One region of the Cupriavidus phytorum genome, then DNA from elsewhere that is predicted to be linked to it. Evidence: predicted binding sites of a transcription regulator. Region 1 holds the regulator's gene; each other region holds the start of a gene.
The links. Region 1 encodes LexA, which represses DNA repair genes until DNA is damaged. Its sites were predicted from a motif close to ACTGTATNNNNATACAGT; they were not measured.
Positions count from the first base shown of each region.

Region 2: C7416_RS03260 (CppA family protein) is a predicted target of LexA. The motif match lies at 4,349-4,366, and genes of this name have one in related genera.
Region 3: C7416_RS27530 (ATP-dependent helicase) is a predicted target of LexA. The motif match lies at 3,041-3,058, and genes of this name have one in related genera.

Region 1 is NZ_QKZN01000002.1:380,184-387,871, forward strand. Features, by position in the region: gene C7416_RS07135 (enoyl-CoA hydratase/isomerase family protein) at 1-917, shown strand, start outside; gene C7416_RS07140 (NADPH-dependent FMN reductase) at 1,046-1,606, shown strand; tRNA gene C7416_RS07145 (tRNA-His) at 1,691-1,766, opposite strand; gene C7416_RS07150 (hypothetical protein) at 1,869-2,147, opposite strand; gene C7416_RS29100 (hypothetical protein) at 2,507-2,662, shown strand; gene dusA (tRNA dihydrouridine(20/20a) synthase DusA) at 3,140-4,153, opposite strand; gene C7416_RS07160 (hypothetical protein) at 4,491-4,760, shown strand; gene C7416_RS07165 (hypothetical protein) at 4,959-5,303, shown strand; gene C7416_RS29105 (hypothetical protein) at 5,346-5,516, opposite strand; gene lexA (transcriptional repressor LexA) at 5,631-6,284, opposite strand; gene C7416_RS07175 (asparaginase) at 6,550-7,542, shown strand; gene rpsF (30S ribosomal protein S6) at 7,662-7,688, shown strand, end outside.
Region 2 is NZ_QKZN01000001.1:752,414-760,101, forward strand. Features, by position in the region: gene C7416_RS03235 (LysR family transcriptional regulator) at 1-153, shown strand, start outside; gene C7416_RS03240 (LysR family transcriptional regulator) at 272-1,147, shown strand; gene C7416_RS29070 (hypothetical protein) at 1,163-1,309, shown strand; gene C7416_RS03245 (NAD(P)H-quinone oxidoreductase) at 1,329-2,327, opposite strand; partial or broken gene C7416_RS29280 (MBL fold metallo-hydrolase) at 2,564-2,689, opposite strand; gene C7416_RS03255 (malate/lactate/ureidoglycolate dehydrogenase) at 2,803-3,906, opposite strand; gene C7416_RS03260 (CppA family protein) at 4,034-4,318, opposite strand; gene C7416_RS03265 (GntR family transcriptional regulator) at 4,423-5,178, opposite strand; gene C7416_RS03270 (pyridoxal-phosphate-dependent aminotransferase family protein) at 5,349-6,569, shown strand; gene C7416_RS03275 (FAD-binding and (Fe-S)-binding domain-containing protein) at 6,716-7,688, shown strand, end outside.
Region 3 is NZ_QKZN01000019.1:32,637-40,324, forward strand. Features, by position in the region: gene C7416_RS27525 (class I SAM-dependent rRNA methyltransferase) at 1-693, shown strand, start outside; gene C7416_RS27530 (ATP-dependent helicase) at 891-2,999, opposite strand; gene C7416_RS27535 (TlpA disulfide reductase family protein) at 3,152-3,685, opposite strand; gene C7416_RS27540 (thioredoxin fold domain-containing protein) at 3,820-4,323, opposite strand; gene C7416_RS27545 (hypothetical protein) at 4,454-5,056, shown strand; gene C7416_RS27550 (LysE family transporter) at 5,137-5,778, shown strand; gene C7416_RS27555 (hypothetical protein) at 5,856-6,044, shown strand; gene C7416_RS27560 (GntR family transcriptional regulator) at 6,026-6,748, opposite strand; gene zwf (glucose-6-phosphate dehydrogenase) at 7,323-7,688, shown strand, end outside.

The DNA of each region.
Region 1 (7,688 bases):
GCAAGGCCTTCTGCGCCGGCGGCGATATCCGCTATTTCCACCAGGCGGCGCATGCGGGCGATCCGCTGCTCGACCAGTTCTTCGTCGAGGAATACGCGCTCAATTTCCTGATCCACCGCTACGCCAAGCCCTATATCGCGTTGATGGATGGCGTGGTGATGGGCGGCGGCATGGGCATTTCGCAGGGTGCGCGACTGCGGCTGGTCACCGATCGCACCAGGATGGCCATGCCGGAAACGAATATCGGCCTGTTCCCGGATGTGGGCGGCGGCTGGTTCCTGGCGCGCACACCCGGACGCATCGGCGAATACCTGGGCCTGACCGGCACCGTGATCCACGCCGCCGACGCCTTGTATGCCGGCCTGGCCGACGCCTACATGCCCGGCAACCGCCTCGCGGAACTGGTCGATTCGCTGCGCGCGCAGCAGTTCGCCAGCGGCGATGCGGTGCTGGCGCATATCGAAACCTTTACCGCACCGCACCGCGCGGATTGCGCGCCGGCGCAGAGCACGCTGGCCGGGCTGTCGGCGCAGATCGACCAGCTCTTCGCCGGCAGCACTGCGCAGGACATCCTTGCCGCCGTCAGCGATGCCCCGGGCGACTGGGCCGCACAGACTGCCGCCATGCTGCGCAGCCGTTCGCCGCTGATGCTGTGCGTGACGCTGGAGCAGATCCGCCGCGCGCGCAGCATGTCGCTGGAAGACGAGCTGCGCATGGAGCTGGACATGATGTACTACGTGTTCCGCAAGGGCGACGGCGTCGAAGGCATCCGCGCGCTGGCGGTCGACAAGGACCACAAGCCGCGCTGGCGATATGCGCGGCTCGACGAAGTCAGCCGCGAGAAGGCGCTGTCGTTCTTCGACAGCCCATGGCGCCAGGAGGAGCACCCGCTGGCGGCACTGGGCAAGCCTGCCTGATATCGCTGCACGGAACGCTCCGGCGCCGACTCGGGTAGAGTGACGGGCAGGGTCTGGCGCCCGCGCACGGCAATGCCGCGCGCGGACGCCGCCTGTGCCAATCCGTCCACACCGTCAAAGGAGCCGCAATGAGTGATCCTCGTGATGTCGTTGTACTGGTGGGAAGCCTGCGCAAGGAGTCATACAACCGCAAGCTGGCCAAGGCGCTGATCGCGCTGGCGCCGGCGCAGCTCAGGCTGGAAATCGTCGAGATCGGCAGCCTGGAGCTGTACAACCAGGACCTCGACGACAAGCCGACCCAGGCCTGGACCGCATTCCGCGACCGTATCCGCCGCGCCGACGCCGTGCTGTTCGTCACGCCGGAATACAACCGTTCGGTGCCCGCGCCGTTGAAGAACGCCATCGACGTGGGTTCGCGCCCGTATGGCAGCAGCGTCTGGGACGGCAAGCCCGGCGCCATCATCAGCGCATCGCCGGGCGCCATCGGCGGCTTCGGCGCCAATCACCACCTGCGCCAGTCGCTGGTATTCCTGAATATCCCCATCCTGCAGCAACCGGAGGCGTATATCGGCGGCGTCGACAAGCTGTTCGACGAGCAGGGCGGGATTGCCAACGAGTCGACCAAGGGTTTCCTTGGGAAGTTTTTGACTACGTTTGCCGGCTGGATCGAGCGGAACGCGCCGCGCTGAGGAGGCGCGCAGCGTCAGCTTCCGAAAATCGTCCGCCCAAAAGCAAAACGGCGCCTGAATCAGGCGCCGTTTTGCACGGGAATTTGGGGTGGCTGATGGGACTCGAACCCACGACGACAGGAATCACAATCCTGGACTCTACCAACTGAGCTACAGCCACCGTAGAGGTCATCAGCGAAGCGCTGATCGACGAAAAACAAGATTATACAAACAGATTTTCGAGATGGCTAGTATCCCGCACAAAAATTTTTGAGGGCATCGCTCAGGAACGTGGCGGACTCCACTTGGCCTCGAGCAGCACCGCCTGCTTGATCGCGGCGATGGTCTCGGCTTCGGTATCGAACTGGCCCAGCAGCCGGCGCGACTTGCCGTTCAGCACGGCTTCCTGCAACGCTTTGCCCGCGGCTTCCGAGGTGCCGGGGTGCCAGCAGTAGCGCGCGGTCCATTTGCCATCCTGGAGCTGCTCGGCCACCCAGATCACCCTGAAGTCTTCATAGACCACGCCGAACGGCGCTTCTTTTTCCACGTTGTCTTTGTCCATGCTGCCTCCCCTGCCGGCACGGTCCGCATACCGTGCCTGATCTCGCCTGGGGAGCGTGCGGAAATCGTATCACGGGTCCTGGGTGAGTTCCGACCACGCCCGCCAGCCAAATATGCTGCGCACAGCCCCTACCTCTGCAGGGTTCATGCGGCACGTGCCCGAAGCGATACTCGAGTCCGAGGGACATTGACCCCCCTCGACCTTCCCGTCAGGCGGCCCGCCCCATGGGCCGCCTGCCTCTTTTTCCTTCCCCGCTTTGCTTCCCCCGCAGCCGACGTTTCCATGCCGCATCCTGCCTGCGATGGAACCTCTCGGCCACGCGCGAGCCCAACCGAGGTTATCGACGCAGGGAACAGGCCATGCAGAACAAGTGTAGATGGACGGCGAGGATTCTTGCGGTGTCGGCACTGGCGGCCTTGCTGGGCGGGTGCGCCGCGGGCGGCGGTACCGACGGCAGGGAGTCGGGCATCACGACTTACGGCACGCTGGACATCGGTATCAGCCATACGCGATAGCCCCGGCGATGCGCCGCAAGCGGAATCTATTTTGCGTGACCGATGGAACGCTTGTCCGGAAGGCTGGTCAAATCCGTTCGTCCAGGTGGTGCCGGGCGAGCGCGCAAAAAAAGAGTCCGCAGCGCGGACTCTTAACTTTAGCGATCTCAAATGCCCTGAAGGCCGTTGCACTGTAACTGCCATGCGGGCAATGCACCATTCGGGTAAACGAAGAGCGATGCCGCAAGCGCGAGATCGCCGACGAAAAAAAAGCCCGCCGGAGCGGGCTAATAATCAGTTGAAGAAAGCCCTGTATTCGAGGGCAGGCACAGTGTAAGAAAGTGCCCTGCCTCAGCGAATTAGGGGAATCCCTTTCCGGGCGCCGGTTTCCGGGCGATCGGGCATCTCATGTGCGGCGCGCGAAACCCGCGCGCCGCCATGCATACTTTCACGATTCGAAGTTAGAGCGCAGCCTCGGCGCGGCACCGGTCCGCGCGCTTACGCGGCAAGCGGCTCTTGTGCGTGCGGCCGCAGATGCATGCGCGCTTCTTCGAACAGCGCATCGACGTCGGCCCGCGCGCGCGCCGCATGCATGCGCTTCGCATCGGACAGCACGCGGCGCCAGCCACGCCCGCCGGCGATGCCGCGATGCAGGCCGAGCATGTGCCGTGTCACGGCACCCATATATCCGCCTTGCTCAACGAAGTCGCCGATATAACGCTGCATCGCCAGTTCGACCTCGAGCCGCGACGGCACCGGCGCACTGGCATCGCCATAGAAGCGCGCGTCCATTTCCGCCAGGATGTACGGCTGGTGATATGCCTCGCGTCCGATCATGACGCCATCGACGTGCTGCAGATGAGCAGCGATTTCGTCATGGCTGACGATGCCGCCGTTGATCAGGATCTCGAGCTGCGGGAATTCGCGCTTGAGCTGGTATGCCACCTCATAGCGCAGCGGCGGAATCTCGCGGTTTTCCTTCGGGCTCAGGCCCTTCAGGATCGCATTGCGCGCATGGACGATAAACGTGCTGCAACCCGCCTGCGCCACCTTGCCGACAAAATCGCGCACGAAATCGTAGTGCTCGATCTTGTCGATGCCGATGCGATGCTTCACGGTGACCGGTATCTCCACCGCATCGCGCATCGCCTTCACGCAGTCCGCCACCAGTTCCGGCTCCGCCATCAGGCAGGCACCGAAGGCGCCGCGCTGCACGCGCTCGGACGGGCAGCCGCAGTTGAGGTTGATTTCCGCATAGCCCCACTGCTGGCCAAGCTTGGCCGCCATGGCGAGGTCGGCCGGCTCGCTGCCGCCCAGCTGCAGCGCGACCGGATGCTCGGCCGCATCGAAGTCGAGGTGGCGCGGCACGTCGCCATGCAGCAGCGCGCCGGTGGTCACCATCTCGGTATACAGCCAGGTGTGGCGGCTGAGCTGGCGATGGAACATGCGGCAATGACGGTCGGTCCAGTCCATCATTGGCGCAACCGAAATGCGGCGGGGATTTACGTTCATGAAATACGGCAATTGGTACGGGCCGGACGCAGCAGCGTCGGCAGGCCGCTGAGGCTGGCGCGGCGGCATATGCAGGTCACTGCACCCCCGACAGGGGCCAGGCACGGGGCGGGCCAGCAAGAAGACGTGAGTATAGGGTACCGCGCCAAGGTTTGCTGCGCCACGATATAAGCGCGGCATCGCGCATCGTGGTGAGGGAATTGCGCTGCTCGCTCCGGCGTAACGCTTTGATACAGCGGCCAGCGATTCCGGTTGCTATGCTGGCCGCAATTCCGCTCCTGCCGTTTCTCTCATGTTCCGGACGCCCGCTGCCGCTGTCTCCTTGCTACTGTGTTTGATGGCGCCATCGCTGGCGCAGGCCGACGACCGTGATTATCCCGGTGGCTATCGCCATGGCGGCGAATACAAGGAGAAGTTCCGTAGCGGCGGCTGCGAGGTGGAGCGCGAGCAGAAGCGCGATGGCGAATACAAGGAAGAGCGCAAGTGCAAGGGTGGTCCGCGCGGTTACGAGCAGAAGCAGAAATACCGCGAAGGCCCTTGCCTGATCGAGCGCGAGTGGAAGCGCGATGGGGAATTCGAAGAGAAGATCGAGTGCAAGCGCTGGTAACGGGTAAACGCCTTGCCATGCCAGACGCCGTTGCTGGCTAATGGCAAGGCTCAAGATGGGGCAAAGCTCAAGATGGCGCGTGGCCCGCGCGCGGGTTAAAATCCGCACCCGGCGCCCACAATATCTGCACGTCCAAGGGCGCCGTTTTCATTCCCCGGGGGCGGTATGTTGGTTCGAACGGCACTGATTGGCGCAGCAATGGCAACCATGGTGGCAGGGTGTGCCACTGGCACTTCGGAGAAGGACGTCCGCGCTCGCCCGCCGATGCGCCTGAATACGCAGGCCAAGATGGCCGACGTTGCAAAATGCCTGCGCAACAATCTGGGCGATGAGGCTACGCTGGTCCAGTTGCCGGCGAAAAACCAGATCGAAATCCGTATCGGCCAGAGCGCCGCAAGCGGTGAATATCTATACGCCTACCTGATCTCGCTGACGGCACAGGCCGATGGCACGGCGCTGGAATTGCGCAAGACCGATACCTGGTTTCCCCAGCTGACGCCGGCGGAATTGGAGGCCGAGGTCAAGGCCTGCGCGCGCAGCTAAGCGGGGCAGGGCCCGGCGACGCCAGGCGTCTGCGAGTATCCGTCAGGCGGCCAGCTTTTCGGTGGTTTCAAGTTCCAGCATGCGGCAGATGGCCGCCATGCTGCCGACCATGGTACGGCGCTGCGTACCCTGGTAGACGCGTACGCCCTTGCTCTGGCGAAACGGCACGGGCTTGACCGGACGGCGGGCGGCGACGTGGTGGATTTGCGGCATGGTGGCACCTCTTTTTAGGCAAAGCGGGGTCAACACCCGGCAAGCCGGGCGGCGTCTGCAAAGCAATGGAAGCGGGTGGGCCCGCGCAGGCAAAGCGCCTGCGATGGTGCCCGGCTAGAAGCCGGAAGAGCGGATCAGCCCGACGGCGATGCCTTCCAGCGAGAACTCTTCACCGGGCTCGACGATGATGTTGGTGAAGTCCGGGTTCTCGGCGATCAGTTCGATATGGCCACCGCGCCGCTGCAGGCGCTTGACGGTGACGTCGTCGCCCAGTCGTGCCACCACGATCTTGCCGTTGGCGGCCTCGCTGGCGCGGCGCACGGCGAGCAGGTCGCCGTCGAGGATGCCGGCGTCGCGCATGCTCAGCCCGCGCACGCGCAGCAGGTAATCCGGACGCTCATCGAAGACCGAGGCATCGACCTGGTACTGGCGGTCGATATGCTCGGCGGCCAGGATGGGGCTGCCGGCTGCGACGCGGCCCACCAGCGGCAGCGTCAGCTGCAATACGCCGGCCATTGGCAACGAGAACTGGTCCGGCAGTTCCGAATCGCTGCGCGACACCTTCAGGCGGATGCCGCGCGACGCGCCCGGCGTCAGTTCGATCACGCCTTTGCGGGCCAGCGCCCGCAAATGTTCTTCGGCGGCGTTGGGCGAGGAGAAACCGAACTCCGCTGCGATCTCGGCGCGGGTAGGGGGGAAGCCGGTACGGCGGATCGTGTTGCGGATCAGATCGAAAATCTGCTGCTGCCGGGGTGTCAGGGTCGCCATGGGATCGCCGTTCCGTGCAGGGCCGCTGGCCTGGATGACGAAGAATCTGTGAAGACTCTGGTCCGTTATCCAGCATCCGGCGGGCCGGGCACTGTATGTTTAAACAGTATGCTGTGATTTTATACAGTATCGGCGCCAGCGCAAGCAGAATTTTGAGGCGTGTCGCATGGACGCCGGCCAGGGCGCCTGATCTTCGCTGGGGCTGGGCGTGTGCGCCCGCTACAATCGCCTTTCCTTTATCCAGAAGAAATCCTTGCGCGCTCCCATGACCCAATTGCCTCGCATCGTCGTATTGGCCACTGGCGGCACCATCGCGGGCGCGGCCGGCAGCGCCGCCAGCAGCGCCCGTTACCAGGCCGCGACTGTGCCGGTGTCCTCATTGCTGGCGGCGGTGCCGCCGTTGCAGTCGCTGGCCCGCATCGAGGCCGAACAGGTGGCGCAGGTCGACAGCAAGGACATGACCTTCGCGTTGTGGCAGACATTGGCGGCGCGGGTCGGGCACTGGTCGGCGCAGCCTGACGTGGCGGGCATCGTGATCACGCACGGCACCGACACGCTGGAAGAAACCGCGATGGCGCTGCACCTGACGCAATCGTGCCCGGTGCCAGTGGTCCTGACCGCTGCGATGCGTCCGTCGACGTCGCTGTCGGCCGACGGGCCGCTGAACCTGCTGGATGCGGTGCGTGTTGCCGCCCATCCGGATGCGCGCGGCAAGGGTGTGCTGGTGGTACTGAACCAGCAGATCCACGCGGCACGGGACGTGGCCAAGGCGCATACGTCGGCGGTCGATGCCTTTGTCTCACCGTGCGGGCCGCTGGGGTTCGTGCAGGACGACTACGTGCGTTTTGCCCGGGCGCCGCGGGCGACTGCGCCCATCGGGCCGATGCCGGCGGCGTGGCCGGTGGTGGAGATCGTGGCGAGCTACGCGCAGCCGGGCAGGGCGGTGGTGGATGCGCTGGTGCAGGCCGGCGCCGCGGGGCTGGTTGTCGCCGCGACCGGCAATGGCTCGATCCATGAGGTGTTGGCAGCGGCCCTTGCCGACGCCGCGGCGGCCGGGGTGGCGGTGGTGCGCAGCTCGCGTACCAGTGCCGGCCATGTGGCGATCCCGCCGCAGCCCAGTCCTGCCGACGGTGTATTCGTGTCTGCTGGGGACCTGAATCCCTACAAGGCGCGCGTATTGCTCGTGCTGGCCCTGGCTGCGGATGCCGGGCTCGCACGCGACCCGGCGCGGCTGCAGGCGGTCTTTGCCAGCGCCTGATTTGCCCGTGAAATCAGCGGCTTGCGTTGTTGCCGCGGGCCGGGCTATAATTTAAGGCTATTCAACCTTGCCACACCGGACTCGTGACGCCCGGGTGGCTAATCCCAAAAGGAGCGTCAATGCGTCATTACGAAATCGTCTTCATC
Region 2 (7,688 bases), on a different contig from region 1:
GGCATCGGCTCGCCGCCGAGCTGGCAGCTGGCAATGGTGCCGTCGCGCGAGAGCGGACGGCGCAACCCGGCCGCACCGTTGCCGGAGGGGCCACGGCGCGCGCCGTCGGCCAAGGCCGGGAGCAGGACGACCGCGCGTGAAGCACGGGCATAGGTGCGCGACATCATGGCGCGGACATAAGGGCGCGGAGCAGGACCAGGCGATTTCGCCGCGGAAGTCCTGCCCCGGTGCATCAGGATGATTCAGAACCGGCGCCAGGCGCCGCATCGAAGTGAACTGGGACGATACTCGAATTTTCCTCGCCCTCCAGCGCGAGCGCACGCTGCGCCAGGCCGCCCGCGTGGCCGGCGTCGACCAGGCGACGGTAGGGCGCCGGCTGGCGGCACTGGAGCATGCGCTGGGCGCCACGCTGTTCCTGCGGACGTCCGAAGGCTATGTGCTGACACCCGCCGGCGAGAATGCGCTGCGCTCGGCCGAGAAGATGGAAAAGTTCGCCCATGACCTGGTCAGGCAGGCCCAGGGCGCGGACAGCCGGCTGGCAGGCGAGGTCAAGGTGACCACCACCGATTCGCTGGCGCTCGAGTTCGTGATCCCGGCGATCGCACGCGTGCATGCCGAGCATCCGGATGTGCGCGTCATGCTGAATACCTCGACGCAGATGCTGAACCTGGCGCGCCGCGAGGCGGATATCGCGATACGCAACATGAAGCCGGAGAATCCGGACCTGGTGGCGCGCCGGCTGGCGCACTGGCCCGTCGGCCTGTTCGCATCGTCCGAATACCTCGCGCGCCGCGGCACGCCCGCGCAGGCCGATGCCTTTGCCGGCCATGACGTGGTGATGTACCAGCCGTACCTGCACGGCAGTGCCGCGCCGACCCTGGTCGGCGAGCCGATCCACACCGGCAGGCTGGTGGCGGCGGTCAACTCCAGCCTGATGCTGCGGACCATGATCCGCACCGGCATGGCCATCGGCGAGGTGCCGGTGCCGCTGGCCGAGCGCGACGGGCTGGTGCGGATCTGGCCCGGGCGCGAGCGTGCCGGCCGCTATGAAGTCTGGCTGGTCACGCACCAGGACCTGCGGCACACCGCGCGGGTCAGGACGATGATCGACAGCATCGTCGACGTTTTCGAGCGTCACGGAGGCTAGCTTTCTGCTTCGGCGGTGTTCGCGGCCAACGGGGCCGACTACCGGATCCTGTTCGGCATCGCGCTGGCGGCGCCTGGGCTGGCGATGGTCCCGGATCTCGCGATCACGGTAGTTTGGCTGGCACGCGCGGACGTCGCGCAGCGGGGCCGGCTGCGCATGTGAAGCCTGCTGGCCCTGTCGGCTACGCGGCGCCGTGGCAGTCCACGGCAAGCACGATCTTGCCGATGCTCTGGTTGGACTCCATGCGACGGTGGGCCTCGGCGGCTCGTTCCAGCGGCACCACGCTGTCGACCACCGGCTTCAGTCCGCTGGCCTGGAAGTTCGCCAGCCAGTGCGCGCTGAAGCGGCTGACCATCGCGTGCTTCTCCGCTGGCGTGCGCGACTTCATCACCGTACCGAGAATCCTGAGGTGGCCGTACAGTATGCGTTCCAGCGGCACGCTGGCGCCGCTGCCGCCGCCGAGGAGCCCGACCTGGACCAGGCGGCCGCCATTGGCGAGCGACAGGATATTGCGCTCGAAATACGGGGCGCCGATAAAGTCGACGATGACATCGACGCCGCGTCCCGCGGTGGTTTGCTCGACCACGGCCTGGAAGTCGTCGCGCTGGTAATCGATCAGCACGCTTGCGCCGAGGGCATGCAGCGGATCCAGCTTGTGGCCGCTGGCCGTCACGAAGACCTGCGCCCCGCATGCCGCGGCCAGCTGCACCGCGGCGGAACCCACGCCGCTGGCCGCAGCGTGAATCAGCACGCGCTCGCCGGCGCGGAGCTGGCCAAGGTGGAGCAGGGCCTCGTGCGCGGTGACGAAGGCTTCCGGGATGGCCGCGGCCTGCACGTAAGTCAGGCCCGGCGGGATAGGCATGGCCATGCGATAGTCGATCCGCGCCAGTTCCGCATAGCCGCCACCGCCGACGATGCCCATGACGCGGTCGCCCGGCGCGAAGCCCTGTACCGCGTCGCCAACGGCCAGGACCTCGCCGGCAATCTCCAGGCCCATGAGCCCGGAGTCGCCAAAGTCGGCGCGGCCATAGGCACCCTGCCGCTGGTTGACGTCGGCGCGGTTCACGCCGGCGGCGTGGTTGCGCACCAGCAGGTCGTGGGGGCGTAACGCGGGATCGGGTACCTCGGCCAGTTGCAGGACATCGGCATCGCCGAAGGCGGGGAGGGTGATGGCTTTCACTTGGACTCCTGGAGAGGCTTGCGCAGGAGGAAGGGCGCGCAAGCCGATAAGGGAAGCCCAGTATAGGTTGGCGGTTTCGCGGCAATTGCAGGGACTTTTCCCTTGCTGCCATGCAATTCTGCAGCGGCCCGCCAACAACGCCGCCACGGGCCGTTTACGTCTTCACGAAATCCTACGGCGAGGCGCGCGGACATCTCGAGCGGCACGTTCTGGTCATCGTCGCCGTGTGGCCGACTTCAGTGGCCGGCGCGTGTGCCGGGCTCGGCTTCGTAGTTCACCGGCACCCACTCGTACCGGCTGCCGTGCTTGCGCAGATGGCCCAGGCCAGGGAACGAGATATGCGCCGCGGCGACAAGTGCGCGCTCGCGCAGGAGACGCAATGGCGGCGGTGACGGCGAGCCAGTTGGATGCACCGCAACGCGGGTGTTGCAGCGGTACTCGCAAGCACAGTGGCGCGCCTTGCGCGCGCCCAGATTCAGACGCACGCCAGCGCTGACAGCGGGCCGGGCGCGCGATGCCCGCTGGCCCGCGCCGCCGCCACGCGCGCCGCGGCGTCGTCCAGTTGCGCCAGCGTGCCGGCATCGATCGGGATCTGCTGCGCGCGGGCCGTGCGGAATGCGCGCTCGGGTTCGCCGGGAAGCTGGATGCCGGTCTGGCCAGGCTGCAGCCGCGCGCTTTTCATCCAGTCGGCGAAGGCCGCGACTTCATGCCCGAACGAGGTGCTGGTGCCGAGCCGCGCGGGATCGAACACGATCGCCAGCATGTTGTTCCAGACCGCGTGCTCGTGCCGCAGCGTTTCCGGGCGGATGGTATGGCCGCCGGTCACCGCGGCGCCGAGCAGTTCGCACATCACCGCCAGCACGTGGCCCTTGTGCTCGCCGAAGGGGCGCAACGCGCCTTGCGGCGTGTCGGGGGGCGGGTACATCACGGCGGCATCGGTGGTGGGCTGGCCCTGCGGATCGAGCAGGCAGCCGGCCCCAACCGGCACGCCTTTGTTATGGGCCACGCGCACCTTGCCCAGCGCGATGGCGCTGGTGGCGAAGTCCAGCACCAGCGGCGGCTCGCCGGCCAACGGCACGCCGATGGTGAACGGATTGGTGCCGTAGCGCGCGTCGTAGCCGCCGTGGGGCGCGACGATCGGCTTGGACAGCACGTTGACGAAGTGGATCGAGATCATGCCGGCGGCCGTGGCCTGCTCGGCCCAGTGGCCGACGCGCCCGAGGTGGTGCGACTGGCGCAGCCCCATCACGCAGACGCCGTGCTCGCGCGCGCGGGCGATGGCCATTTCCATGGCTTGCGCCGTCACCGCCTGACCCATGCCGCGGTTGCCGTCCAGGCTGAGCAGGCTGCCGCCGTCCTGCAGCACGCTGACCTGCCGGTTCAGCTGCAGCTCGCCGGCCTGCCACGCCAGCACATAGCGCGGGATCATGCCGACGCCGTGGGAGTCATGCCCGCTCAGGTTGGCGCCGACCAGGTGGTCCGCCGTCAGTTGCGCTTCCTGGGTGCTGCTGCCGGCGGCAAGCCAGAGATCGGTGACCCACTGGTGTAGCGCGCGGGTGGGAATGCGGAGTTCGCTCATGTCGGCCTTGGAGGGAGGAATACGTTGCGAAACACAAAGCCCCGTTGCCGTGTGACGGCAACGGGGCTTTCATGATACGTCCGGCCCGCGCGCGATGGTCCGCGCCTGGCCGGTGATCGGCAAATGCCTACCGGAGCGGGGCTTCGTGCGCCGGGGCTTGTGCCAGGATTTCCCTGATGCGGGCGAGGTAGCTGTCGCCCACCGCGCGGTGGATGCGCGCGGCTTCCGCGGCGAACTGGCGCCGGCTGGGCGGGCGGATGCCAAGGCTGCGGCAGATCGTGGACAGGTAGGGCTTGCGCGGGCCTGCCAGGCGATGCACCGCGCTCTGCAGCGCGGCGTCGCCGATGCGGCCGCGCAGCCAGGCCAGCACCTGGCGGTCATAGTCGTTTTGCACGCGGATCAGGTGTTCCATGCCGGGACTCCACTGTTCATCCATACAGGTACTGTAAATATATACAGTATCCGCATGGAGGCAAGAAAAATCCGGCCCGGGCTGGGAAAAAGGCTGTGCTACGGCTAGGCCTCGGTCGTTTTCAGAAGAGTCTTGGCTTCAGGGCCGTCACCCGACACCAGCGGCAACACCGCGTCGCGCTTCTCCAGCAAGTGGCGCTTCAGTACCGCCGCCAGGCGCTTGCCGTCGCGGGCTTCCAGCGCCTGGATCATCTCTTCATGGTCCTCGACCGCCTCGTCCCACTTGCCGCTTTGCTGGTTGGAGCGAAAGCGCAGCGCCTGCAGGCGGCGGTTGATCGACTGGTAGGTCTGGCGCAGCGCCCCATTGCGCGCGGCCTCGTTGATGCGGTCGTGGATCTCCTGGTTGCGGCTGTAGTAGCCCGGCAGGTCGTTCTGGGCGCGGCAGGCCAGCATTGCGTAGTGCAGCGCCTTGATCTGCGCGAGTTCCGCCGCGGTGATGCGCTCGCAGGCCAGTTCGCCGGAAAACGCCTCCAGCCCGCTCATCAGCTCGAAGCTCTCCCTGACTTCGGCCTCGCTCATGCGCGAGATGCTGGCGCCGCGGTTGGGCAGCAGGTCGACCAGGCCTTCGGCCGCCAGCACCTTGAGCGCCTCGCGCAGCGGCGTCCGCGAGATGCCCAGGGTCTCGCACAGCTCGCGTTCATTGAGCTTGGTGCCCGGCGCGAACACGCCTTCGACGATGAACTGGCGCAGGTGCTCGACCACGGTGTCGTGCAGGCGCGGGCGTGCCAGGCGCGGCAGCGAGGGCGGTGGAACGGGCTTCGAAACGCCCGCCGCCTGGTCGTCGCTATATGAGTTTTGCATTCAATGTCCTCTATCCACTTCGCGCGGATTCTACTGCATCTTGCATCCGGGCTTCAAAACGCGGGTTAACCATCACATATTGCCGCAAATCTGGCCTTGGACCGCACCCGTCGCTCTGCTATAGTCGATTGCATTCAAAATTCATAAAACAACAAGGAGGCGAGTTTTCCATGGTTCACCTCGATTTCCATCCTTCTGGCCGCCACTTCCTGCAGATCCCGGGCCCGAGCCCGGTGCCGGACCGCATCCTGCGCGCGATGAGCTATCCGACCATCGACCATCGTGGCCCGGAGTTCGGCGCACTCGGCCGCAAGGTGCTGGCGGGCATCAAGGAAATCTTCAAGACCCGGCACCCGGTGATCATCTATCCGGCGTCGGGCACCGGTGCCTGGGAAGCGGCGCTGACCAACACGCTCAGCCCGGGCGACCATGTGCTGATGTTCGAGACCGGGCATTTCGCAACCTTGTGGAAAAAGATGGCAGAGGCCCTGGGCCTGCGCCCGGAATTCCTGGGTCTGCCCGGCATCGAGGGCTGGCGCCGCGGGGTGCAGGCGGACATGATCGAGGCGCGCCTGCGCGAGGACAGCGGCCACACGATTCGCGCGGTGTGCGTGGTGCACAACGAGACCTCGACCGGCGTGACTTCTGATATCGCCGCGGTGCGCCGGGCCATCGACGCCGCCGGGCACCCGGCGCTGCTGCTGGTGGACACGATCTCGGGCCTGGGTTCGGCCGACTATCGCCATGACGAGTGGGGCGTCGACGTAACGGTGTCCGGCTCGCAGAAGGGCCTGATGCTGCCGCCGGGGATCAGCTTCAACGCGCTCTCGCCCAAGGCGATTGCCGCCAGCCAGCACGCCACGCTGCCGCGCGCGTTCTGGGGCTGGGCCGAGATCATCGAATCGAACAAGAACGGCTACTGGCCGTACACGCCCAACACCAACCTGCTGTACGGCCTGTCCGAGGCGCTCGACATGATCCTGGGCGAAGGCCTGGAACAGGTCTTCGCCCGCCACCGGCGGCTGGCCGAGGCGACGCGCCAGGCCGTGCGCGCGTGGGGCCTGGAGATCCAGTGCGCGGACCCCGCGGTGTACAGCCCGGTGCTGACCGGCGTGATGATGCCCGACGGCGTCGACGCGGATGCGGTGCGCAAGCTGATCTATGAGCGCTTCGACATGTCGCTGGGGCAGGCGCTGGGCAAGATGCGCGGTCGCATGTTCCGCATCGGCCATCTGGGCGATTGCAATGACCTGACCCTGATGGCCACGCTCGCCGGTTGCGAGATGGGGCTGAAGCTGGCCGGCGTGCCGCTTGCCGGCAGCGGCGTGGCCGCAGCGATGGCGTCGCTCGCTGCGCACGCCGACAAGCCGGTGGTCAAGGCCGCCGCCTGAGCGAAGCGGATCGAGCCGCGCGGGTCAGGCAGGCGCGCCTCGCTCCGCAGCCTGGCTTTCCTGCCGGAGCATCACCACGACATGCGCCCACCGCAGGCGGCCGCATGCATCGCCGTGGGCGCGCAGCCCTTGTTTCCTTGCATGCCATGAACATGACTTCGTCCTCCCTGCTGGTCAAGCCGATCCACCTGGTGCCCGCGCAGCGCCGGGCCCCCTCGCCGCTCTCGCCGCTGTCGGCGCTGCTGCGCAAGGAGTTGCGCGGCGACGTGCTGTTCGACCGCGCCGCCCGCGGCCGCTATGCCACCGACGCTTCCATCTACCAGATCATGCCGGTCGGCGTGGTGGTGCCGCGCGACCAGGCCGACCTGGTGCGCGCGCTCGACATCGCCCGCGACCAGCGCGTGCCGGTGCTGGCCCGCGGCGCCGGCACCAGCCAGTGCGGCCAGACCGTGGGCGAGGCGCTGGTCATCGATACCAGCAAATGGCTCAACAACGTGGTCGCCTTCGATGCCGGCGCGCGCACGGTGACGGTGGAGCCCGGCATCGTGCTGGACCACCTGAACGCCTGGCTCAGGCCGCACGGGCTGTGGTTCCCGGTCGACGTTTCCACCGGGGCGCAATGCACCATCGGCGGCATGGCCGGCAACAACTCGTGCGGCTCGCGCTCGATCGCCTACGGCAACATGGTGCATAACGTGCTGGCGATCGATGCGGTGCTGGCGGATGGCAGCGACTGCCACTTCGGCTCGCTGGCGCAACCGGTGGCGGCAGGGCGCACCGAGGGCATCCTTCATGGTCTGCAGCGCATCGCCACACGCGAGCGCGGCGAGATTGCCGAGCGCATGCCCAAGGTGCTGCGCCGCGTCGCCGGCTACAACATCGACCTGTTCGACTGCCAGAACCCGCGCGCCTATACCGACGACGGCTACGCCAACCTCGCGCATATCCTGGTCGGATCCGAAGGCACGCTGGCCTGCAGCCGCCAGCTCACGCTGAAGCTGGCGCCGCTGCCGGCGCACAAGGTGCTGGGCGTGGTCAACTTCCCCACCTTCTACCAGGCGATGGACCTGACGCAGCATATCGTCACGCTGCAACCGGTGGCAGTGGAACTGGTCGACC
Region 3 (7,688 bases), on a different contig from region 1:
GAGCTGGTGACCGGCGTGCTCGCCGGCGCCGAGCCCGACCCGGCGCTGTCGGTAACCGAGCATGGCGTGCGCTATTACGTCGACGTGCGCAACGGCCACAAGACCGGCTTCTATGTCGATCAGCGCGACAACCGCAAGCTGGTCGGCGATCTCGCCGAAGGGCGCGAGGTGCTGAACTGCTTCTGCTATACCGGCGGCTTCTCTCTGGCCGCGCTGCGCGGCGGGGCGAAAGCGGTGACGTCGATCGATTCGTCCGGCGAGGCGCTGAAGATCGCCGCCGGCAACGTCACGCTGAACGGCTTCGATCCCGAGCGCGCGGCCTGGCTCGACGCCGACGTATTCAAGACGCTGCGCGAATTCCGCGCCGAGGGCCGCCAGTTCGACCTGATCGTTCTGGACCCGCCCAAGTTCGCGCCGTCGGCGCAGCATATCGACCGCGCCGCGCGCGCCTACAAGGAAATCAACCTGGTCGGCACGCAGTTGCTGCGCCCGGGCGGGCTGCTGTTCACGTACTCTTGCTCCGGCGCGATCAGCATGGAGCTGTTCCAGAAGATCGTCGCCGGCGCGGTGACCGATGCGCGGGCGGATGCGCGCATCCTGCGGCGCTTGTCCGCCGGCACGGATCACCCCATGCTGGCGGCGTTTCCAGAAGGGGAATATCTGAAGGGGTTGCTGCTCGAGAAGGTGGCCTGAGCTGAAGACTAACGAGCGGCGATGGCCTTAAGCCGACCGCTTGTTTTCTCGCCTCTCCCGCTTGCGGGAGAGGGGCGGGGGAGAGGGCAGGAGCTCCCACGAAGTGAGGCGCCTCATGGTTTCCACACGCCGGCCCTCTCCTCCCAACACCTCTCCCGCGCGCGGGAGAGGTGAGCACACCCGGGGAACGTTGAGCCTCACCGCCACATATTCCGCATCCGCCCAGCCAGGTCCACCGGCGCCAGCGCGGGTTTGACCGCGCCTTCCCCCGGCATCGGCGGCGGCGGCCACGAGCGGCTGTAGAAGTTCGGCATCACCTTGTTCGGCAAGAACCGCGTGCGCGACGCATACACATGCCGGTCGCCGAAGCCCACCTGCTGGTGCACATAGAACCGCTGCGGCACGATCACGTCGAGGTGGTCCCTGGCCCGCGTCATCGCCACATACAGCAGCCGCCGCTCTTCCTCGATCTCTTCGGTGGTGCCGGTGGCCAGGTCGCTCGGCATGCAGCCGTCGACGGCATTGAGCACGTAGACCGCCTTCCACTCCTGGCCCTTGGCCGAATGGATGGTCGACAGGATCAGGTAGTCCTCGTCGCGCGAGGGCACGCCGGATTCATCGCTCGAGGCACTGGGCGGGTCCAGCGTCAGCTCGGTCAGGAAGCGCTCGCGCGCGCCATAGGTGGCGGCGATGCGCTCCAGCTGCTGCAGGTCGGCATGGCGCGCGGGGGCATCGTCGTGCAGGCGTTCCAGGTGCGGCGCGTACCAGGCCAGCACCTGCTCGAATTCCGACGGCCATGGCGAGGTCGGCGCCATCAGCGCGCGCGCCAGCCCCAGCAGGTCGGCCCACGCCGGCGCGGCGGCCGGCGGCGGCTCGAATTCCTGCAGCGAAAACAGCGGCTCGGTCGCCAGCGCCATGGCATCGAGCACGCGCGCCGCGGTCTTGGGGCCGATGCCGGGCAGCAGTTGCAGCGTGCGGAAGCCCGCCATGCGGTCGCGCGGGTTCTCCAGCCAGCGCACCACCGCCAGCACGTCCTTGACGTGGGTCGATTCCAGGAACTTGAGGCCGCCGAATTTCACGAACGGGATATTGCGCCGCGCCAGCTCGATCTCGACCTGCGCGCTGTGGTCGGCGGCGCGGAACAGCACCGCCTGCGCCATCAGCGCCAGGCCGGCCTCGCGCCGCGCCAGCACCTGCTCGACCACGTAGCGGGCCTGGTCGGCCTCGTCGTTGACCACGATCACGCCCGGTTTTTCGGCCGACTGGCGGTCGGACCACAGGTCCTTGGTATAGCGCTCTGCCGCGAGCCCGATCACCGCGTTGGCGGCCTGCAGGATCGGCTGGGTCGAGCGGTAGTTCTGCGACAGCGTGACCTGCTGCGCCGCCGGCGTGAACTGCGCGGGGAAATCGAGGATATTGCGCACCGTGGCGCCGCGGAAGGCGTAGATCGACTGCGCGTCGTCGCCGACCACGGTCAGGCCGCGGCCATCGGGCCGCAGCGCCAGCAGGATCGACGCCTGCAGCGCGTTGGTGTCCTGGTATTCGTCGACCAGGATATGGTCGAAGCGCGCGCCCATGTCCTGCGCGATGGCGGGCTCGGCCATGGCCTGCGCCCAGTACAGCAGCAGGTCGTCGTAGTCGAGCACGTGCTGCTTCTGCTTGGCCTCGACATAGCCGGCGAACAGCGTGCGCAGCGCATCGGCCCACATCGCATAGCGCGGGAACTGCTGCCTGAGCACGTCTTCCAGCGGCGCCTGGGTGTTGACCACGCGCGAATAGATGGACAGGCAGGTTTCCTTCTTCGGGAAGCGGCTGGCAGTTTCGGATAGGCCCAGGTCGTGGCGCACCACGTGCATCAGGTCGGCGGAATCGCCGCGGTCGCTGATGGTGAAGGCCGGCGACAGGCCCAGCGTCTCGGCGTATTCGCGCAGCAGCCGCGCGCCGATGGCGTGGAAGGTGCCGGACCACTGCAGCGCCGCGCGCCCGGCGCCGGTGCTGGTGCCCAGCGCCTGGTCGACGATGCGCTCGACGCGCCGGCCCATCTCGGCGGCGGCGCGGCGCGAGAACGTCAGCAGCAGGATGCGGCGCGGGTCGGCGCCGCCCAGCATCAGGTGCGCGACCCGGTGTGCCAGCGTATTGGTCTTGCCCGAGCCGGCGCCGGCAATGATCAGCAGCGGCGCCTCGCTGCCGTGCTCGACCGCGGCGCGCTGCTCCGGGTTGAGCCGGGACAGGTAGGCGGGGAGCGCTGCGGCTTCGGGTGATGTGGCTTCGGCGGCTTCGGCGGCGGGGGCAAGGTCCAGGGTCACGGGCGGGGCGGGCAGGAAAGGCTCGGAAATGACTGGCGCCAACTGTATATCCATACAGCCCGCCGGCGCAACCCGCCGCGCGCCGGATCGCGTCAGCAAAGAAAAAAAGGTGCTCGATGAGCACCTTTTGTCGTCTGTTCGCAGCGCGGATGTTACACAGACTTTGCCAGCGCGCCGTCGAGCAGCTTGTGCAGCGCGTCCCATTCGGGCTCGCCGACATAGCGCTTCAGGATGCGGCCTTCCTTGTCGATCACGAAGGTGGTCGGCGTCAGACCCACATTGCCGAAGGCCTTGGCCGCGCTGCCGTCGCTGTCCATCGCCACCTTGAACGGCAGCCCGCGGGTCTTGGCGAAGTTCATCACGTACATGGGCGGGTCGTAGTTCATCGCCACCGCGACGAATTCCAGCCCCTTGCCCTTGAACTGCTCGTAGGTCTTGACCATGTCCGGCATCTCCTTGATGCAGGTGGCGCAGCTGGTGGCCCAGAAGTTGACCAGGTAGACCTTGCCCTTGAGGTCGGCGGTGCTGACCTTTTCGCCGGACAGCAGCGTGAAGGTGGCGGCCGGCGCGGTACCGGACGGCGACAGCGCGCGGTAGCCGAACCAGCCCAGCAGCGCCAGCACCACCACGGCGGCGACGATGGGCCAGGGCTTGCGGGAAGTCTTCGAGGCGGGGGTAGTGGTCATGGGAATCCGGCTGGAGCCGCTTTATTCGTGCAGGTAGGACCGGACAGGGCCGGTCAGCAGTGGGACATTCTAATGCGGCAGGCGTTCGCGCGCTGTGCGGTACCGCCTTGCGGCCACGTGCTGGAACCCTTTCGTCACTTGCGCGCGGCGACGGCGGCGCGCGCCTGCGCCAGCGCCTGCTCCAGGTAGGCGCCGTAGAAGTCGGTCTGCATGCCGCGCAGCGGGCTGGCGGCGGCGCGGCCGTGGCGGTCCAGGAACAGCACCGTCGGCGCCACCCTGACCTGGTGCGCGCGGGCCCAGGCGCGCGCGGTGGTCTGGCTGCCGTCGGCATCGCGCAGCGGCGTGTCGGCGGTCATGTCGAGCTCGCGCACGGCGATCTCGCCGGCGGCCGCCTGCGGGCCCAGGTAGTTGCGGCGCACCGCGTCGCAGTAACTGCAGCCCGGCATCGACACCAGCACCACCAGCGGCTCGCCGCGGCGCGCGGCGTCGGCGCCGTGGGCGGCGAGGTCGGTGGCCGGCGGCAGGTGCGGCGGGCTGGCGGCGGACACGCCGGCCACGACAGCCAGCAGCGCGCCCGCGGCCAGCCAGTGCAGGCAGGAGCGAGAGGTGGCAGCTCGGGCGAGGCGGGACGCAGGCATGGCGGATGTGGGGAGAAGGAGGCGGCGCGGCAAGCACTGGCGCGCCGCTTCCGGGATAATACCGGTTTCCGCGCGCCGGCGACCGCGCCAGCGCGCGCCGTCCCGAGCCTGTGCTTCCGTCCCGTTTTCCATGCGTCCCGTGCTGCCCCCGCCGAGTCCTGCTGCCGCGCCCCGCTGGTCCCTGACATGCTGTGCCGCGCTGCTGGCGCTGGCCCTGTGCGCCTGTTCGCCGCGCTATGACTGGCGCACCATCCAGTCGGGCGAGGGCGGCTACGCCGCGCTCTATCCCGGCAAGCCCACCAGCGCCGCGCGCGACGTGACCATAGCCGGGCGCAAGCTGCCGATGACGATGGAGGCCGCGCGCATCGACGACACGCTCTTCGCCGTGGGCGTGGTGACCCTGCCAGCAGACGACGAAGCGCTGCGGCGCGAGGCCGTGGCGGCGATGCAGGCCGGCCTGCTGGCCAACCTCGGCACGCTGTCGGGCGAGCCGCGCACGCGGCCGGTCACCATCATGAGCGCGGACCGGCCGGGCCGCCCGTTGGCCGGGCTGGAGCTGCAGGCCAGCGGCGTGTCGCCGCAGGACCAGTCGCCGCGCCGGCTCAGCGCGCGGCTGGTGGCGGTGGGCACGCGCGCCTTCCAGGCCGTGGTGCTGGAATCCGGCGAGGCCGCGCGCGACGCGCGCCAGGCCGAGCAGGTCGAGCAGTTCCTGGGCGGGTTCCACCCGTTCTGAGGCGCCGCCGCGCCGCAGCGAATCACAGATGCCGGGGGGCGATGCGCTGCCCCGCATGTTGCAGTCATAGGAGAGTTGAAATGCGTTGGGAAGTCTGGTTGGCCTATTTCGCCGCGTGCTGGGTGATCGCGGTGTCGCCGGGTTCAGGTGCGGTGCTGTCGATGAGCCATGGCCTGTCGTACGGGCTGCGCCGGACCACCACTACCATCTTCGGCCTGCAAGCCGGGCTGGTGATCGTGCTGCTGGTGGCCGGCGGCGGGCTGGGCGCGCTGCTGCTGGCCTCGGAGCAGGCCTTCATGGTGGTCAAGACCATCGGCGCGCTGTACCTGATCTATCTCGGCATCCAGCAATGGCGTGCCCGCGTGGAAGTGGATGCAGCACAGGACGGCGGACCGGTGCGCGTGGCGGTGATGAGCCGGCGCCGCCGTTTTGCGACGGGCTTGCTGACCAATGTGACCAACCCCAAGGGCATCATCTTCATGGTCGCGGTGCTGCCGCAGTTCATCGACCCGAACCGGCCGCTCGCGCCGCAGCTGGCGATCCTGGCGGCGACCATGTGCTGCGTCGACCTGGTGGTGATGCATGGCTACGCGCTGCTGGCGTCGCGTATGCAGGGGCTGTTCCGCAATGCCCGCGCGGTGCTGTGGCAGAACCGGTTTTTCGGCAGCGTGCTGATGGCGGTGGGTGCGGCGCTGTTCTTCGTGCGCCGCCAGCACGCCTGAGCGGCGCGGCATCCGCACTGGCGCGCGCGGGTGGGGTTTGCTTCAATGAGGAAGTAACCCCGCCACGGAGTCCCCGCATGCCTGCCTCGCTGAACCCGATCGCCGGTGCGCGCCTGCAGCCGCGCCATACCGTGCCCCCGGTGGAAGAGCCCGCGCCGCCGGGCGTGCCGCCCGATGTGCCGCTGTCGCCCGAGGACGACCCGCCCCCGCCGCCGGTGGAACCACCGGTGGCCGGCGCCGCCGGGCGCTATTGCTTCAGTTCGTAGAAGTCGTTCAGGCAGTACGCGTCGGTCAGCTCGACCGGCTTGTCGCCATGGGTGTAGCCAGTACGGTGGATATGCAGCAGCGGCTCGCCCGGCGCGATGCCCAGGCGCGCGGCCAGTTCCGCCGTGGCGACGACCGCGCGCAGCGTCTCGGTGACGCGCAGCACCGGCTTGCCGATCCGCTCCAGGTAAGCGTAGAGCGATTCGCCGATGGCGCTGGCGTCGGGCACCACGGCCAGCGCCAGCGTGGTCACATCCATCCAGTAGATCTGCCCGTCAGCCTTGCGCAGCCGCGTCAGCCTGACGATCTCGTCGCCCTCGGCCAGGTCCAGTTCCGCGCTTTCCTGCGCCGTGGCGCGGCGGCGCTCGAACCCCACCAGCTCGCTCGCCGGCGTCATGCCGCGCCGGCGCGCCAGTTCGCTGAAATTGTCAAGCCGCGCCGGCCTGGGCTCGGCGCGCGGGGCGATAAAGGTGCCCGCGCCGCGGTTGCGCGTGATGGTGCCTTCCTCGGCCAGCACCTGCAGCGCGTGCCGCGCGGTGACACGCGAAATCCCCAGCGAATCGACCAGCGTGCGCTCCGACGGCAGCGCATCGCCCGCCCGCCATTGCCCCGCCTGGATGGCGGCAGTGAGCTTGCGCGCTACCTGCAGGTAGATCGGCGTGGCATCGGCCTCGTTGGGCCGCAGCGCCTGCAACCTTTGATCCATGCGACTCGTCATGGGTACCAAAAGCCTGATGTCGGTGATACCACTTTAGGACTTTTAATCGCGTTGCGGGGAATCCTGCGCAGAGGGTGACGCCCGTGCCATGCGCACGGTATCCGTCAATTGGTACTGCATAGAGGCGCGTGCCCTGACGGTCTCTGCAGCCGTGCGCGTGCCGACGGCAGCCCTGCGGTTCGCGCACCTCTGTTTGGAACCGAACTTTCGCCCCAAGGCCTGCTGTGATATTGCCGCAGACGCGCTCGTTGAATACCAGATCGATACATCGTTGCTGAAGTGGCTCGTACCGGTATCCCCTTTTTGGCACGAACCGTTCATCGTTACGCTGAACCGGGCAGGAGTGGCGTGCCCCGACCGCTTGCGCCGGCCGTGTTCATGGCACGGATGATGCGGATGGTCCGATTGGCGTTTGCCGCTGTGCCGGCCGGCCAGCCGCAATACCTGCGCAACGTGACCGAGACATGCTGATCCGGCAGACTGCACGAACAACGCAAAACAATGCCGGCTTGCCCCTCCCCCGGCCAACCTCATCCGCCCATCGGCACGCAAGGAGCCCGTCATGCCAACCAACCGCACCGTCTCTGCTTTCGGCACTGCCGACGCCCGGCCGCTCGACCTCGTCATCTTCGGCGGCGCCGGCGACCTGTCGGCACGCAAGCTGCTGCCGTCGCTCTACATGTGCCACCGCGACGGCAACCTGCCCGAGGGTACCCGCGTCATCGGCGTGGGCCGGCACCGCTGGGACCGCGAGGCCTTTGTCAATTTTGCCGACGAAAGCGCACAACCGTTTGTCGATGCGCGCTATATCGAGCCCGCCAAATGGCAGGCCTTCCTGCAGCGGCTGGACTTCGTCCATCTCGACGCCGCGCAGGCGGCAGACTACCCGGCGCTGGCCGCGCAGCTGCGCAGCGACGCGCTGCGGATC